One region of the Variovorax sp. YR634 genome, then DNA from elsewhere that is predicted to be linked to it. Evidence: riboswitches for the same ligand, from Rfam matches in the RefSeq annotation. Region 1 holds a riboswitch; the other holds the start of a gene.
The links. Region 1 has a riboswitch for glycine ahead of BLV60_RS21240 (D-amino acid dehydrogenase). Riboswitches for the same ligand answer to the same signal wherever they lie in the genome.
Positions count from the first base shown of each region.

Region 2: it holds a riboswitch for glycine, as region 1 does, so the genes downstream of both, gcvT (glycine cleavage system aminomethyltransferase GcvT) here and BLV60_RS21240 (D-amino acid dehydrogenase) in region 1, are expected to answer to the same signal.

Region 1 is NZ_FNOL01000013.1:97,857-106,007, reverse strand. It holds gene BLV60_RS34150 (DUF7024 domain-containing protein) at 1-1,836, shown strand, start outside; gene rfbC (dTDP-4-dehydrorhamnose 3,5-epimerase) at 1,869-2,417, opposite strand; gene rfbA (glucose-1-phosphate thymidylyltransferase RfbA) at 2,414-3,310, opposite strand; gene rfbD (dTDP-4-dehydrorhamnose reductase) at 3,331-4,221, opposite strand; gene rfbB (dTDP-glucose 4,6-dehydratase) at 4,218-5,291, opposite strand; glycine riboswitch at 5,409-5,509, shown strand; glycine riboswitch at 5,513-5,629, shown strand; gene BLV60_RS21240 (D-amino acid dehydrogenase) at 5,722-7,023, shown strand; gene BLV60_RS21235 (FIST signal transduction protein) at 7,030-8,151, opposite strand, start outside.
Region 2 is NZ_FNOL01000007.1:15,113-23,263, reverse strand. It holds gene BLV60_RS14340 (TRAP transporter substrate-binding protein) at 1-382, shown strand, start outside; gene BLV60_RS14335 (TRAP transporter small permease) at 480-992, shown strand; gene BLV60_RS14330 (TRAP transporter large permease) at 1,004-2,296, shown strand; gene BLV60_RS14325 (L,D-transpeptidase Cds6 family protein) at 2,403-2,867, shown strand; gene BLV60_RS14320 (hypothetical protein) at 2,966-3,526, shown strand; glycine riboswitch at 3,560-3,650, shown strand; glycine riboswitch at 3,663-3,775, shown strand; gene gcvT (glycine cleavage system aminomethyltransferase GcvT) at 3,821-4,993, shown strand; gene gcvH (glycine cleavage system protein GcvH) at 5,053-5,424, shown strand; gene gcvP (aminomethyl-transferring glycine dehydrogenase) at 5,476-8,151, shown strand, end outside.

The DNA.
Region 1 (8,151 bases):
ATCGTGCGCGTGCCTGCAATTGCAGCAGCAATACTTTTCGCTTTTTCCCCATTTCATTTTTTAAGACTCGGGCATTTGTATTACACCTGGTATTTTGTCATACCAATTTTCTTTTGGTACGGCATCCGGATCAGTGAAAACCTCACCCCCGTATTCAAGAAAAGATCACAATCTTCTTCCCGCTGGGGTCATGCGTTTGCGCTTTTCCTACTTTCATCTTTTGGAGTTTATTACGCATTTTTTGGTTGCATCGTCATAGGTTTGTCAGGTTTTTTTGGCACAATTAAGCATCACTCCCTGCAACCATTCAAACACGCCATTATTGCAGGACTCATTATTGCGCTCGGTGTTTTAGCAAACATTGCACCAAACATTGCATATTTCTCTGAGCATGGAAAGAACGATGTCATTGCAGTGCGCAGCCCATCGGAGGCTGAAGTACACGGGCTCAAGCTCATTCAAATGTTGCTGCCACAACGGTTGCATCGCTCGGCCAAACTACGAGAGATTGCCGAGCAATACAACAACAATTTCCCCCTCGTCGCCGAAAACTCTTTTGCATCCCTTGGCGCAATTGCGAGTATTGGATTTCTTTTAATGCTCGGCATTGCGGTGCTTCCAAGGCGTTCGCAGATCGAAGAATCTTCGATTCTTTTGTTGGCATTTTTGACAATTTCATTGGTTCTGATTGCAACGATAGGTGGCTTTTCTGCCATTTTTGCCGAATTTGTTTCAGCGCAGATCAGAGCATGGAATCGCATTAGTATTTTCATTGCATTTTTGGGCATTTTTGGTTTCGCATATGTGTTAAGCCAAGTGCAGCCTCGCGCCCCAATTTATTGCACCGTCCTGACGATTTTACTGATTGCATTTGGCATCTGGGACCAGTCTCCAGCGCAAAATGTGAAGCACATCAGTCACATCCAGGAGAGTTATCGAAGCGATGCCGTCTACGTCAAGGAAATAGAGGCTGTGGCAGGTCCAACTGCGGCGGTCTACGAATTGCCTTATATGCAATTCCCGGAATCCCCCGGCGTAGGGACACTCAATTCGTACGACTTGGGCAAGCCTTACTTGCACTCCAAAAACATGCGATGGAGCTTTGGCACCATGGCAGGTCGCGAGGGAGATAATTTTTTTCAGGAACTATCGCAACAACCACTGTCAGTCCAGCTAGAGATCGTTCGTCATCTGGGTTTTACAGGTCTCTACATCGACCGGCGCGGTTATGCCGATGGGGGAGTTGCAATCGAGGGTGAGTTACACAAACTGGTGCCGAACTCGTTACCGCTCACAAACACCCAAGGCAATGTCGCGTTTTACCAGCTTGCAACAACGAATACGACAGCACAAATGCCGCTTTCGCTCGCAGCGCGTTCGCTGCTGGACAGTTTCTCACTGTCCATTAAAGATGGGAATGTTATTTTTGGTGAGATTTCGCCATGGCAAATCAACTTCAGTCGCTCTGCATTGATGCAATTGCGCGCAGTCACTGGACTGCAAAAGTACGAACCCTGGGGAGTCTGGTCAGAGGGTGCAACGATCGCTTTGCGATTCAGGGAAGCATTGCCAAAAAAATTTACATTGACACTGACTGCCAAGGCCTTTGGGCCCAATATTGGTCAACCATTCATTGTGAAAATTCAAGACGTTCAACGAACATTCGTTCCGCAAACTGAATTTGAAACCGTCAAACTGGAAGTTGAATTAAAAAATTCAACCGACCTACTGCTTATCTCCGTACCTCATCCTGTATCGCCAAAAAGCTTGGGAATCAACGAAGATGTTCGCGTGATAGGACTAGGGCTGAAGGAATTGAGAGTAACACCCCAATAACGCCGCGGACAATGCCCGACCGCTTGCCCCTCTTAGTCAAATAGCATCGCGACATTCAGTAGCAGGCCCGATCGATCTTTCTCGGACAATTTGGGAGGGATATCGGTCAGGGGCCATGCGATATTCAATGTTGAGTCATTCCACAAGATACATCGCTCGGCGGCTGGCGCATAAAAATCGGTAGTCTTATACAGAAAATCGGCAGTCTCACTCAAAACGAAAAAGCCGTGCGCAAAACCCTCGGGCACCCACAGCTGTCGATGGTTTTCTTCAGTCAACTCAACCCCCACCCATTTACCGAAAGTTGGCGAACTGCGCCGTATGTCCACAGCCACGTCGAAGACGGCACCTCGTACAACCCGCACCAGTTTTCCTTGGGTCTGCGTCAATTGGTAGTGCAGTCCACGCAGCACCCCCTTGGCCGACCGCGAATGATTGTCCTGAACAAACTCTACATGCCGCCCCACGGCCTCATCGAAGACCTTGCCGTTAAAGCTCTCATAGAAAAACCCTCGCGCATCGCCAAACACCTTGGGTTCGATTACGAGGACGTCGGGAATGGCGGTGGGCGTGGCTTTCACGAGCGAACCTCGTCGCTCAGCAGGTGCTTGAGATATTTCCCGTAACCACTCTTTTCGAGCGGTGCCGCAAGCTTCGCGAGCTGCTCAGTAGTGATGAATCTGTTGCGCCACGCAATCTCCTCCGGACAGGCGATCTTCAGTCCCTGGCGATGCTCAAGCGTCGCGATGAACTGGCCGGCTTCGAGCAGGCTGTCGTGCGTGCCCGTGTCCAGCCATGCGTAGCCTCGCTGCATGATTTGCACATTCAACTGGTCGCGGTCGAGATAGGCTTGGTTCACTGCGGTGATCTCCAACTCGCCTCGCGCGCTGGGCTTCACGGCCTTGGCAATATCCACCACATGGTTGTCGTAGAAATACAGCCCCGTGACAGCGTAGTTGCTCTTGGGCTTGAGTGGTTTTTCCTCGATGCTGCTGGCCTTGCCATTGGCATCGAACGCGACCACGCCATAGCGCTCAGGGTCCTGCACATGGTACGCAAACACGGTCGCACCGCTCTGCTTGGTATCGGCGTCCGACAGCAGATGCACGAAGTCGTGCCCGTAGAAGATGTTGTCCCCCAGCACCAGTGCACTCGGAGAGTTCCCGACGAACTTGTCCCCGATGATGAACGCCTGCGCCAGCCCGTCAGGGCTCGGCTGCACCGCGTACTGCAGGTTGATGCCCCACTGGCTGCCGTCGCCCAGCAGTTGCTGGAAGCGCGGCGTGTCCTGCGGCGTGCTGATGATCAGGATGTCGCGCATGCCGCCCAGCATCAAGGTGCTCAGCGGGTAGTAGATCATCGGCTTGTCGTACACCGGCAGCAGCTGCTTGCTGAGCGCCAGGGTCGCGGGGTGCAGGCGGGTGCCCGAGCCACCGGCCAGGATGATGCCTTTGCGTTGCGTCGTCTTGGTCATGTTCTTTTTCTCGTGAAAGTTCAAAGAATCTCGCGCAGCATGCGCGCGACGCCTTCCTGCCAGGGCGGCAGGCGCAGGCCGAACGTGGCCTGCAGCTTGGTGGTGTCCAGGCGCGAGTTGTGCGGGCGCTTTGCCGGGGTCGGGAAGGCACTGGTCGGCACGGCCTCGACGGCCTCCGGGCCGGCCTTGAGTTCGACACCCGCTACCTTGGCTTGCTCGATCACGAAGCGCGCATATCCGTACCAGCTGGTCTCGCCGCCGGCGATGGCGTGATAGAGGCCAGCCTTGGCCGGGTCCTGCAGCGTCGCCCGGATGGCATGCGCCGTCACGTCGGCCAGCAGCTCCGCACCCGTGGGCGCGCCGAATTGGTCGTCGATGACGGTCAGCTTGTCGCGCTCCTTCGCCAGCCGCAGCATCGTCTTGGCAAAGTTGCCGCCGCGCGCCGCGTACACCCAGCTGGTGCGGAAGATCAGGTGCTTCGCGCAGTGCTGGGCCACCAATTGTTCGCCTTCGAGCTTGGTGCGCCCGTACACGCTGAGCGGGCCGGTCGCGTCGTCTTCCTTCCAGGGCCTGGTGCCGCTGCCGTCGAAGACATAGTCGGTCGAGTAATGCACCATCAGCGCGCCGATCTGCTGCGCCGCCTCGGCCACGATTCCCGGCGAGGTCGCGTTGAGCTTGCGCGCGAAGTCAGGTTCGCTCTCGGCCTTGTCGACGGCCGTGTGCGCCGCCGCATTGACGATCACGTCGGGGCGAACCTTCAATACCGTCTCGGCCAATTGCTCCGGCCGGCTGAAGTCGGCGTTGAAATCCGTGCTGTCGAAATCGAGCGCGACCAGTTCACCCAGTGGCGCCAGGCTGCGCTGCAGCTCCCAGCCGACCTGTCCGCCCTTGCCCAGCAGCAGCAACTTCATGCCGCAGCCTTCGTCGTGTCGTATTGCTTCTCGACCCACTCTCGATACGCGCCGCTTTGCACGTTGCGCACCCACTCGCCATTGGCCAGATACCACTCGACGGTCTTGCGGATGCCGGTATCGAAGGTCTCGGCGGGCTTCCAGCCAAGCTCGGCCTCGAGCTTGCGCGCATCGATGGCGTAGCGGCGGTCGTGGCCGGGGCGATCGGTGACGTAGGTGATTTGTTCCTTGTACGGCTTGCCGTCGGCGCGGGGACGCAGTTCGTCGAGCAGCGCACACACGGTGTTGACGATCTCGATGTTGGGCTTCTCGTTCCAGCCGCCCACGTTGTAGGTCTCGCCCAGCTTGCCGGCTTCGAGCACGCGGCGGATGGCGCTGCAGTGGTCCTTCACGTAGAGCCAGTCGCGCACCTGCATGCCGTCGCCGTACACGGGCAGGTTCTTGCCGGCCAGTGCGTTGACGATCATCAGCGGGATGAGCTTCTCGGGAAAGTGGAAGGGGCCGTAGTTGTTGGAGCAGTTGGTGGTCAGCACCGGCAGGCCGTAGGTGTGGTGCCAGGCGCGCACGAGGTGGTCGCTGGCGGCCTTGCTGGCCGAGTAGGGGCTGTTGGGCTCGTACTTGTTCTCTTCGGTGAAGGCGGGGTCGGTCTTCGACAGCGAGCCGTAGACCTCGTCGGTGGACACGTGCAGGAAGCGGAAGGCCGTCTTCTGCTCGGCTGGCAGCGCGCTCCAGTGCCCGCGCACGGATTCGAGCAGGCGGAAGGTGCCCAGCACGTTGGTCTGCACGAAGTCTTCGGGACCGTGGATGGAGCGGTCCACGTGCGATTCGGCGGCGAAGTTGACCACGGCGCGCGGCTTGTGCTCGGCCAGCAGGCGATCGATGAGGGCGCTGTCGCCGATGTCGCCCTGCACGAAGATGTGTTTCGGGTTGCCCTTGAGCGACGCGAGGGTCTCGAGGTTGCCTGCGTAGGTCAGCTTGTCGAGGTTCACGACCGGCTCGTCGCCGTTGGCGATCCAGTCGAGTACGAAATTGGCGCCGATGAAGCCAGCGCCGCCGGTAACCAGGATCATGAAGTCCCCTGCTGATATATGGAACGATCGCCTTGCGGCAAATCAACAGGCGATTATCCCATTCGGCCAGAGGAGAGAAATCAAAGGTTGGCGCCCGCGCAAGCCCCGCCTACAATCACCCCCACTGCAGGAGAGCGGGCTACCCCGGTGGCCCTACCGAAGGCGCAAACTCCCATAAACGCTCAGGTCGGTCCGAACAAGGGACCTGTACTGCACCAACTGAAACGCCGTCTGGAGAGCCATCACACCGCCCAACGTGGTCGTGATGCACCGAAGGAGCAAACCCTCTGCGGGCGCAGCGGGTGAATCTCTCAGGTACCGAGGACAGGGGGAGCGGCAACTTGGACAGCGGTCGTCCGGTTGCTTTGCTATTTATTCAATAGCACACCACGCCCGTCGTTCAAGCACTGCAACCTCAAAGGTACTTGAAATGCGCGTGATCGTTCTTGGCGCCGGCCTGCTCGGCGTGACCTCGGCTTACTACCTCCAGCAACTCGGCCACGAAGTGACCGTGATCGACCGGCAGGCCACCCCGGCCGCCGAAACCAGCTTCGCCAATGGCGGGCAGATTTCCGTCAGCCATGCCGAACCCTGGGCCAACCCCAGCGCACCGCTCAAGGTGCTGCAGTGGCTGGGCAAGGAAGATGCTCCGCTGCTCTTCCGCATCCGCGCCGACATGCGCCAGTGGCTTTGGGGCCTCCAGTTCCTGCGCGAATGCACGCCGGCGCGCACCCGCCACAACATCGAGCAGATCGTGCGTCTCGGAACATACAGCCGCTCGATGTTGCAACAGTTGCGCCGCGACACCGGCCTGAACTACGACCAGCGCACGCAGGGCATCCTGCACTTCTATACGACGCAAAAAGAGTTCGACGGCGCCCTCGCGCCCGCCGAGCAGATGCGCGCCCTGGGCTGCGAGCGCCAGGTCATCTCGGCCGACGAAGCCGTGAAGATCGAGCCCGCCCTCGCCCACATCCGCCCGAAGCTGGCCGGCGCCACCTACACGGCCGAGGACGAGTCCGGCGACGCCAACCGCTTCGCGCGCGAACTGGTGGGCCTGGCCACCGCGGCGGGCGTGAAGTTCCTGATGAGCCACACCGTGACCGCGCTGCGCGAAGCCGGCGGCAGCATCGATCACGTCGAAGCCACCGACAGCGAAGGCCGCTTCCAGCGCATCCGCGGCGACGCCTTCGTGCTGGCGATGGGGTCACTGAGCCCGCTGTATGCCGCGCCGCTGGGCATCCGCCTGCCGATCTACCCGGCCAAGGGCTATTCGGTGACGCTGCCCGTCAAGGACGCGTCGAAGGCCCACCAGGTCTCGCTGACGGATGACGAATTCAAGCTCGTGTTCTCGCGCTACACCTCGGAGTCGGGCGACCGCCTGCGCATCGCCGGCACGGCCGAGCTCAACGGCTACGACCGCGACCTGAACCGCGTGCGCTGCGAAGCCATCGTGCGCCGCGTCGAAGAGCTGTTCCCCGGCGCCGGCGACACCACGCAGGCCCAGTTCTGGACCGGCCTGCGCCCCGCCACGCCGAGCAACGTGCCGCTGATCGGCAAGACCAGGCTGCCGAACCTGTTCCTCAACACGGGCCACGGCACGCTCGGCTGGACGCATGCCTGCGGCTCGGGCAAGTCGATCGCGCGGATCGTGAGCGGGCTGGCGCCGGAGGTCGATTTCGCGTTCACCGGCATGCCTGCGCCCGCGCCGCGCGCGCTGCAGCCGGCCTGATCGCGTTCAGTCCTTGCTGGTAAACACCGTCAGCACCCCGGTATAGCCATACAGGTGATGCCGGGCAATCTCGCCCGCAGCGAAGAACCCGACCAGCGGCACGTCGCCCAGCGCGTGCCGCACGATCTGCAACTCAGCGCCCGGTGCGCCGAAGTGCGGCCCGCCGCGCCCCGAGCAGCTCACGTACACCGCCCCTGCGATGCGCCGTGCCGGATGCGGCGCCGCCTCGGCCTCGCCCGCCGCCACGGCGCGCGCAGTGGCGAGTGTCTGCTCTTCGGGCTCCAGCTCCTCGCGGATTTCCGCGCAGATGCGCATCAGGTCGGCCCGCGCGGCCTGCGCGTTGCGGCGGCAGAAGGTCAGCCGCATGCCGGCCTCGGCCACATCGGCAATGGCGATGCCGCGCCGCGTCGGGTCCAGCCCGATGATGTGGCGCACCAGCACGTCGGCGCCCAGGTCGCCGGTGCGGCGGATGCCGTCGCTACCGGCATCGGCCAGGCCGACCAGCGTGTTGCGCACGGCGTCGATGGCCTCCTGCGGCCGTTCGAGCGACACCTGCAGATCGGCCAGCAGCACGTCGAGCGCCGGCTCGCCGTCGAGCTTCAGCAGCAGATTGCCGTCGGCCTCGGTGATCTCGCGCTCGCGCACCGCCCCCGAGCGCAGCGGCTGGCAGCCCTGCGTGACGCGCGACACCAGCCGTACGCCTTCGCCGAACACCACGCCCGACAGGCCGCCCGAGAACACCCCACCCGCCGCCCCGTGCCCGCGGATGTTGCCGTTGCCGCCGACTGCGAATTGCAGCGCGCTGCCGCGCCCCGAAGACAGCCCGCCGAACAGATAACCCGTGTCAGTGCGCCCCGCCATCTCGGCGATCAGCTCGGCCAGGTCGGGCGTTGCCGGGTCGGCGTGCACCAGTGCCGTGTGCGCCTCGAAGCCGCTCATTTCGGAATTGCCCAGCGGCGCCACGCCCGAGAACACGCGGTACTGGTCGCTGGGCAAAGCGCAAAGCATCAGGCTCATGCCGGGTTCGTCGAAGTACTCGGCGTTGTTGGCCGACACGCCGATGCCGACGGTACCCGACCAGTCGGTCACTTCGGGCAGCTCGGCGCTCAGGTGGTCGAGGATGTCCTG
Region 2 (8,151 bases), on a different contig from region 1:
GCAGCAAGGCACGGTCGACGGGCAGGAGAACCCGATTCCGGTGATCCTGTCGTCGAAGTTCTCGCAGGTGCAAAAGCACCTCTCGCTCACGGGCCACGTGTACTCGCCGGCGCTGCTTCTGCTGTCGCCGAAGGTGTGGAACAAGCTGTCTGACGCCGACAAGAAGGTGTTCACCGAAGCCGCGAAGAAGGCCGCCATTGCCCAGCGCAAGAAAGTCAACGACGACGAGAACAACGGCATTGCCCAGCTCGAGAAAGACGGCATGAAGGTCACGCGCACCGTCGACGGCGCCGCCTTCCGCGAGGCGCTGAAGCCCGCCTACGTGAGCTACGCCAAGGAATTCGGCGCGGACAACATCAAGAAGATCACGGACGTCAAGTAAGCCCTGAGCCGCCACGGCCGGCTCTCCGGCAACGCGCCCGGCACGCATGCGTGCGCCGGGCGCTTCGTTTTTCAGACAGAACAGAGAACAACACAAAGTGCAAGCCTTCGAGCGCTACTTTCTCGCCGCCAACCGCTGGGCGCTGATTCTTCTGCTGGCCGCCATGTCGGTCATCATCTTCACCAACGTCGTGCTGCGCTACACCACGAGCCAGTCGCTCGAATGGGCCGAGGAGGTGTCGCGCCACATGATGATCTGGCTCACCTTCCTGGGCGCCGGGCCGGTGCTGCGCTACGGCGGGCACATCGCGGTCGAGAACCTGCAGGACGCCTTGCCCCGCAGCGCGGCCGTCGCGGTGCGCATCGTCGTCGCCGGGCTGCTGTTCGCATTCTTCGGTTTCATGGTCTGGTACGGCTGGCTGTACATGGAACGCACGATGTTCCAGCTCACTGCCGTGACTCAGATTCCGTTCGCCTACATCTACAGCGCGATGCTGTTCGGCGGCATCTTGTTGATCGTGCACTGGCTGCTGGTGGTGCGCGGCTACGTGCTGCGCAGGGAGTTCGCGTCCGACGCGCACTTCGACGCCAACGCCTCGGCGTCGCTGTAAGGAGAACGACCATGGACGCAAGCATTGTTCTGATCGTTTCCGCCTGCATTTTCCTGGCCATCGGCGTGCCGGTGGCCTTTGCGCTGGGCCTCTCCACCGTTACCACGCTGATCCTTGCGGAGAACTACCCGCTGATGGTGCTGCTGAAGGAAACCTTCACCGGCATCGACAGCTTTCCGCTGATGGCGGTGCCCTTCTTCATTCTTGCGGCCGAACTCATGAGCGGCGGCTCGCTCACCGAGGTGCTGCTGCGCTTCGCAGGCCAGTTCGTGGGCCACCGACGCGGCGGGCTGGGCTACACCAACGTGGTGTCGCTGACCTTCTTTTCGGGCATCTCGGGCTCGGCGCTGGCCGACGCGGCGGGGCCGGGGTCGATGCTCATCAAGATGATGGACAAGGCCGGCTACGACCGCTCGTACGCGGCGGCGCTCACGGCCTCGACCGCCATCGTCGGGCCGATCATCCCCCCCTCGATCATCATGATCATCTACGCGCTGCAGGACGAGAGCGTATCGGTCGGCACGCTGTTCGCGGCCGGCATCATGCCGGGCATCCTGATCGCGGTGGCGATGTGCGTCGTGAACTTCTACGTCTCGAAAAAGCGCAACTACAAGGGCGACGGGCAAACGCCTCCGCTGCGCGAGATCCTGGTCACGACCTGGAAGGCGATTCCCGCGATCCTGCTGCCGGTGGTGATCCTGGGCGGCATGCGCGCCGGCTGGTTCACGCCGACCGAGGCCTCGGTGGTGGCGGTGTTCTATGCGCTGGTGTGCGGCAAGTTCGTCTACCGCACGCTCGAGTGGAAGATGCTGCCCGACATACTCTCGCGCTCGGCGTTGCTGTCGGCTTCGGTGCTGATCATCATCGGGCTGTCGGCCTCGTTCGCGTGGGTGCTGACCATCGAGGGCATTCCGCAGCAGATGGCCGAATGGCTCATCAGCATGAACCTCTCGCCGTGGATGTTCCTGATCATCGTCAACGTGTTCCTGCTGCTGTTCGGCATCTTCATCGAGCCGCTGCCGGGCGTGATGGTGCTGGCGCCGATCCTCGCGCCGGTGGCCATCAAGCTGGGCGTGGACCCGGTGCACTTCGCGATGATCGTGATCTTCAACCTCACGCTGGGCATGATCACGCCGCCGGTGGGCGGACTGCTGTTCGTGACCTGCAACGTGTCGAAGGTGCCGATGTCGGCGCTGGTGAAGGAACTGGTGCCGTTCCTTTGGGCGCATGGGGCTGTGCTGGTCATCCTGACCTTCGTGCCCGCGCTGAGTACGTGGCTGCCGCACGTGCTCGGGTTCAAGTAACGGCCTGGGCTCCGGGGCCTGATCGGCCCGGTGAATCGGCGGATGTTCACTGCCAGAATCGGGCGACGGGCCAAGGGCCGACAACCGACAAGGAGGGGACTGCGCCATGAATCGATTCCTGAGCTGCCTGCTGGGCGGCGCCTTGCTGGCTCCGGCTGCCTTCGGCGCCCCGCCCGCAATGCCCGCCGCGGTACCAGCCCCCGTATCGGCAGCAGCGCCGGCCGATCCCGCCTCCAGCATCCGCGAAGTCGAAGCCGCCGTGCGCGCCTGGGCCGCGGCCTGGTCAGCCCGGGACGTGGTGCGCTACCTGGCCGCCTATGCACCCGACTTCACGCCGCCCCGAGGCCAGGACCGCAAGGCCTGGGAGGCGGACCGCCGCGCGCGCATTACCGACAAGACGACCATCAGCGTGAGCATCGACAGCCTGGTCATCAGCGTCCAGGGGCAGGCGGCCAGCGCGAGCTTTCAACAGACCTACAGCGCCGACAAGCTGCGCGAGAAGAGCCGCAAGACGCTGGAATTGCAGCGCGTGGGCAACCAGTGGCTCATACGCAAGGAAAGCGCGGGCTGAAGGCCGGCCGCGATTGCCCCTGTAAGGCAAACGGTTCATGAAGATGTCACCACTTGCAACGATGCTGCAGCCCTCGATTCCCGAAAGCTGTGGCTGCCATGTTTCCCACCAAGACCGACAAGGCGCGCGACGAACTCCAGGGCGGACAGCGCACGCTCAGCCAGCGTGAGCGCGCCCTGCTGCTGATGGCCGATGGCCGGCGCTCGCTGACCGACTTCAGTCCGCTGTTCTCCAACCGGGTCGAAGCCGAACAGGCGATCCAGGCGCTGGTGCAGCGGGGCTACCTGCAGGCCCCGCAGGCTGCTGCTGCGGCACCGGCGCCCGCACCGATAGCAGCCCCCGCCCGGCCCGCGCCTATCGCCGCCGCCGAGCCGATCCAGGTCGCCACCACCTCGGCCGACACCTTCGACGGCAAGCGCTCGCTGGCCACCACGCGCATGTTCCTGTTCGACATCTGCGAGCGCATGTTCGTGCGGCGCGACCCGAAATTCGCGCTGCAGATGCGCGACGCCCTGCGCGAGGCCCGCGACCGCGAGGCGATGCTGACCATCGCCGCGCTGATGCTCACCGAGATCGAGAAAACCGCAGGGGTGGAACGGGCCGAATCGCTGCGCGAGCGCATCGACAAGCTGCTGCCGCCGGCCGAAATCATCCACTGACGCAAAACCCCTGCCCCGCGCGATCCACTACACTCGCCAGGGTCAGGAGAGAGCCCCGCGTGCCGGGGCCGCCGAAGGCGCAGGGGTTTCCCGAACGCTCAGGCAAAAGGACTGACAAGGCGCCGGTGAACACCGGCGTTTCCTTGCTGGAGAGAGGCCGTTGCAGTGAAAACTGCCCATCGGCCCACCGAAGGAGCAAACCCCGATCGTGGGGCGAATCTCTCAGGTAAAGCGGACAGCAGGGGTGGCCCATGGCTTGCGTCATGGATTTCGTCTGCCCCTTTGGAGTGCCCCGTGGCTGCTTCTTCCGCCCCCGCTACCGAACTTCTCAAGACGCCGCTGCACGACCTCCACGTGGAGTTCGGTGCCCGCATGGTGCCCTTTGCCGGCTATTCGATGCCGGTGCAGTACCCCGCCGGCCTGATGGCCGAGCACAAGCACACGCGCGACGCGGCCGGCCTGTTCGACATCTCCCATATGGGCCAGCTGCGCCTCGTCGGGCCCGATGCGGCGGCGGCTTTCGAAACCCTGATGCCCGTCGACGTGATCGACCTGCCCGCCGGCAAGCAGCGCTACGGCCTGCTGCTGAACGACGAAGGCGGCATCCTCGACGACCTGATGTTCTTCAACGAGGGCAACGGCTCGATCTTCGTGATCGTCAACGGCGCCTGCAAGGTGGCCGACATCGCCCACATCCAGCAGAAGATCGGCAGCCGCTGCCAAGTGCAGCCCCTGCCCAACCACGCCCTGCTCGCGCTGCAGGGCCCGCAGGCCGCGGCCACGCTGGCGCGGCTGTCGCCCGGCATCGAGCGCTTCGTGTTCATGACGGGCGGTGCGGTGCAGATCGGCGGCATTGCCGCCTTCGTCACCCGCAGCGGCTACACCGGCGAAGACGGCTTCGAGATCTCGGTGGCCGCCAAAGACGCCGAGGCGCTGGCCCGCCTGCTGCTGGCCCAACCCGAGGTCAAGCCCATCGGCCTGGGCGCGCGCAATTCGCTGCGGCTCGAAGCCGGCCTGTGCCTCTACGGCAACGACATCGACACCACCACCACGCCTGTCGAGGCCTCGCTCAACTGGGCGATGCAGAAGGTGCGCCGCACAGGCGGCGCGCGCGAAGGCGGCTTTCCAGGCGCGACAAAGATCCTCGCGCAGCTTGCCGTCGCTACCGCAGGCGCTGCCGGCCACACCGACCACGACACGCTGAAGCGCAAGCGCGTGGGCCTCGTCGCCCTCGAACGCATTCCGGTGCGCGACGGCACGGTGCTGCAATCTTTCGAAGGCCATGACATCGGCATCGTCACCAGCGGCCTGCTCGGCCCGACGGCCGACCGCTGCATCGCCACGGGCTACGTGGCCACCGCCTTCGCCGAGCCGGGCACGCGCGTGCAGGCCATCGTGCGCGGCAAGCCGGTGCCGATGGAGGTCTCGACGATGCCTTTCGTGCCCACCCGCTACTACCGCGGCTGAGCCTGGTCGACAGGCTAGGCTCTGCACCCCGATTCATTTTTTCCACGAGGAGTTTTTCCATGAGCATCAAGTACACCAAGGACCACGAATGGGTGTCGGCCGAAGGCGACGCAGCCACCGTCGGCATCACCGTGCATGCGCAGGACGCGCTGGGCGACGTGGTGTTCGTCGACCTGCCCGAAGTCGGCAAGACCTTTGCGCAAGGCGAAGTTGCCGGCGTCGTCGAATCGGTCAAGGCCGCGGCCGACGTGTTCATGCCCGTGTCGGGCGAGATCACCGAAGTGAACGAGGCGCTGCGCGCCGACCCGTCGCTCGCCAACAGCGACCCGCTGGCCGCCGGCTGGTTCTTCAAGGTCAAGCTGAGCGAGCCCGCGCAGCTCGACGCCCTGCTGGACGCGGCCTCCTACGACAAGTTCGCCGCCGAATCCTGATCCGCTGAGTTCCTCAGCCACCTTCCTTCTTCTCCCCGAGCCCTCACCGCCATGCCGACGCCCGCCCTTCCCTCTTTGCAAGAACTAGAGAACGCCGAAGAATTCCTCGCCCGCCACATCGGCATCGATGCGGCGGACGAGGCGCGCATGCTGCCGGTGATCGGCTCGGAAACGCGCGCGGAGCTCATCGACGGCATCGTGCCCGTGGCCATCCGCCGCGCAAAGCCGATGCGCCTGCCCGCACCGGCCACCGAAGCCGATGCGCTGGCCGAGCTGAAGGTGATGGCGTCGAAGAACAAGGTGTTCAAGAACTTCATCGGCCAGGGCTACTACGGCACGCACACGCCGGGCGTCATCTTGCGCAACGTGCTCGAGAACCCCGCCTGGTACACCGCCTACACGCCCTACCAGGCCGAAATCTCGCAGGGCCGCATGGAAGCCCTGCTCAACTTCCAGACGATGGTGTGCGACCTCACGGACATGGCCATCGCCAACGCCTCGATGCTCGACGAAGCCACGGCCGCAGCCGAGGCCATGACGCTGGCCAAGCGCAGCGTGAAGAGCAAGAGCAACGTGTTCCTGGTGTCTGGCGACTGCCATCCGCAGACTATTGAAGTCATCAAGACGCGCGCCGCGCCGCTGGGCATCGAAGTGAAGGTGAGCACCGTGTCGGAAACGCTGCCGCACCTGATGGTGAGCGGCGAGTTCTTCGCCGTGCTCGCACAGTACCCCGCCACCACCGGCCACGTGCACGACCTGCGTCCGCTCGCGGGCCACGCGCATCAGTGCGACGCCGCCCTCATCGTCGCGGCCGACCTGCTGGCGCTCACGCTGCTCGTCGCGCCCGGCGAATTCGATGCCGACATCGTCTGCGGCACCACGCAGCGCTTCGGCATGCCGCTGTGCAACGGCGGCCCGCACGCCGCCTACCTGGCCTGCCGCGACGAATTCAAGCGCTCGCTGCCGGGCCGCCTGGTCGGCGTGAGCGTCGACACGCACGGCCGGCCCGCATACCGCCTCGCACTGCAGACGCGCGAGCAGCACATCCGTCGCGAGAAGGCCACGTCCAACATCTGTACCGCGCAGGTGCTGCCGGCCGTGGTGGCCAGCATGTACGCCGTGTACCACGGGCCCGATGGCCTCACGCGCATTGCGCAGCGAGTGGCAGCGCTCACGGCAATCCTCGCCAAGGGCCTCACGCAGATGGGCCGCGAGCTGGTCAACACCACCGCTTTCGACTCACTGACCATCCGCACCGGCGAAGACACGCCGGCAATCATCGAGCGCGCGCAGGCGGCCGGCGTCAACCTGCGCCAGCGCCTGCAGCAGCACCTGGGCATCTCGCTCGACGAGACCAGCACGCGCGCCGACGTCGAAACCCTGTGGAGCCTGTTCGCGCCCGCCGGCACGCAGGCGCCGCGCTTCGATGACCTGTCGAGCAGCACCACGCCGCTGATCCCCGAAGACCTGCGCCGCACCAGCGCCTTTCTCACGCACCCGGTGTTCAACACCCACAAGAGCGAAACCGCAATGCTGCGCTACATCCGCAGCCTGTCCGACAAAGACCTGGCGCTCGACCGCAGCATGATTCCGCTGGGCAGTTGCACGATGAAGCTCAACGCAACGAGCGAGATGATCCCCATCACCTGGCCCGAGTTCGCCAACATCCACCCCTTCGCGCCCGCCGAGCAGCAGCAGGGCTATGCCCAGCTCGACGCCCAGCTGCGCGCCTGGCTGTGCGAAGCCACCGGCTACGCGGGCATCAGCCTGCAGCCCAACGCCGGCTCGCAAGGCGAGTACGCAGGCCTGCTGGCCATCCGCTCGTTCCATGAAGCCAAGGGCCAGGGCCACCGCAACATCTGCCTGATTCCGTCTTCCGCACACGGCACCAACCCCGCGAGCGCGCAGATGGTGGGCCTGCAGGTGGTGGTGACAGCCTGCGACGCGCAGGGCAACGTCGACATGGACGACCTGAAGCGCGCCTGCGAAAAGCACAGCGACAAGCTGGCCGCAGTGATGATCACCTACCCCAGCACGCACGGAGTGTTCGAAACCCGCGTGAAGGAACTGTGCGAGCTGGTGCATGAACACGGCGGCCGCGTGTATGTCGACGGCGCCAACATGAACGCGCTGGTCGGCGTGGCTGCGCCGGGCGAGTTCGGCGGCGACGTGAGCCACCTGAACCTGCACAAGACCTTCTGCATTCCGCACGGCGGCGGCGGCCCCGGCGTGGGCCCGGTGTGCGTGGTCGAAGACCTCGTGCCATACCTGCCTGGCCACGCGACGGCCGGCGTGCCGTCGAACGGCGTGGGCGCCGTGTCGGCCGCACCGCTGGGCAATGCGGCCGTGCTGCCGATCAGCTGGATGTACTGCCGCATGATGGGCGCCAAGGGCCTGCAGGCTGCGACCGAAACGGCCATCCTCAGCGCCAACTACATCAGCGCGCGCCTGAAGGACCACTACCCCACGCTGTACGCGAGCCCCAACGGGCACGTCGCGCACGAGTGCATCCTCGACCTGCGCCCGCTGAAGGACACCAGCGGCGTCACCGCCGAAGACGTGGCCAAGCGCCTGATCGACTACGGCTTCCACGCGCCCACGCTGAGCTTCCCCGTGCCCGGCACGCTGATGGTCGAGCCGACCGAGAGCGAGCCGCTGGCCGAACTCGACCGCTTCATCGACGCGATGATCGCCATTCGCGGCGAAATCCGCCGCATCGAAGAAGGC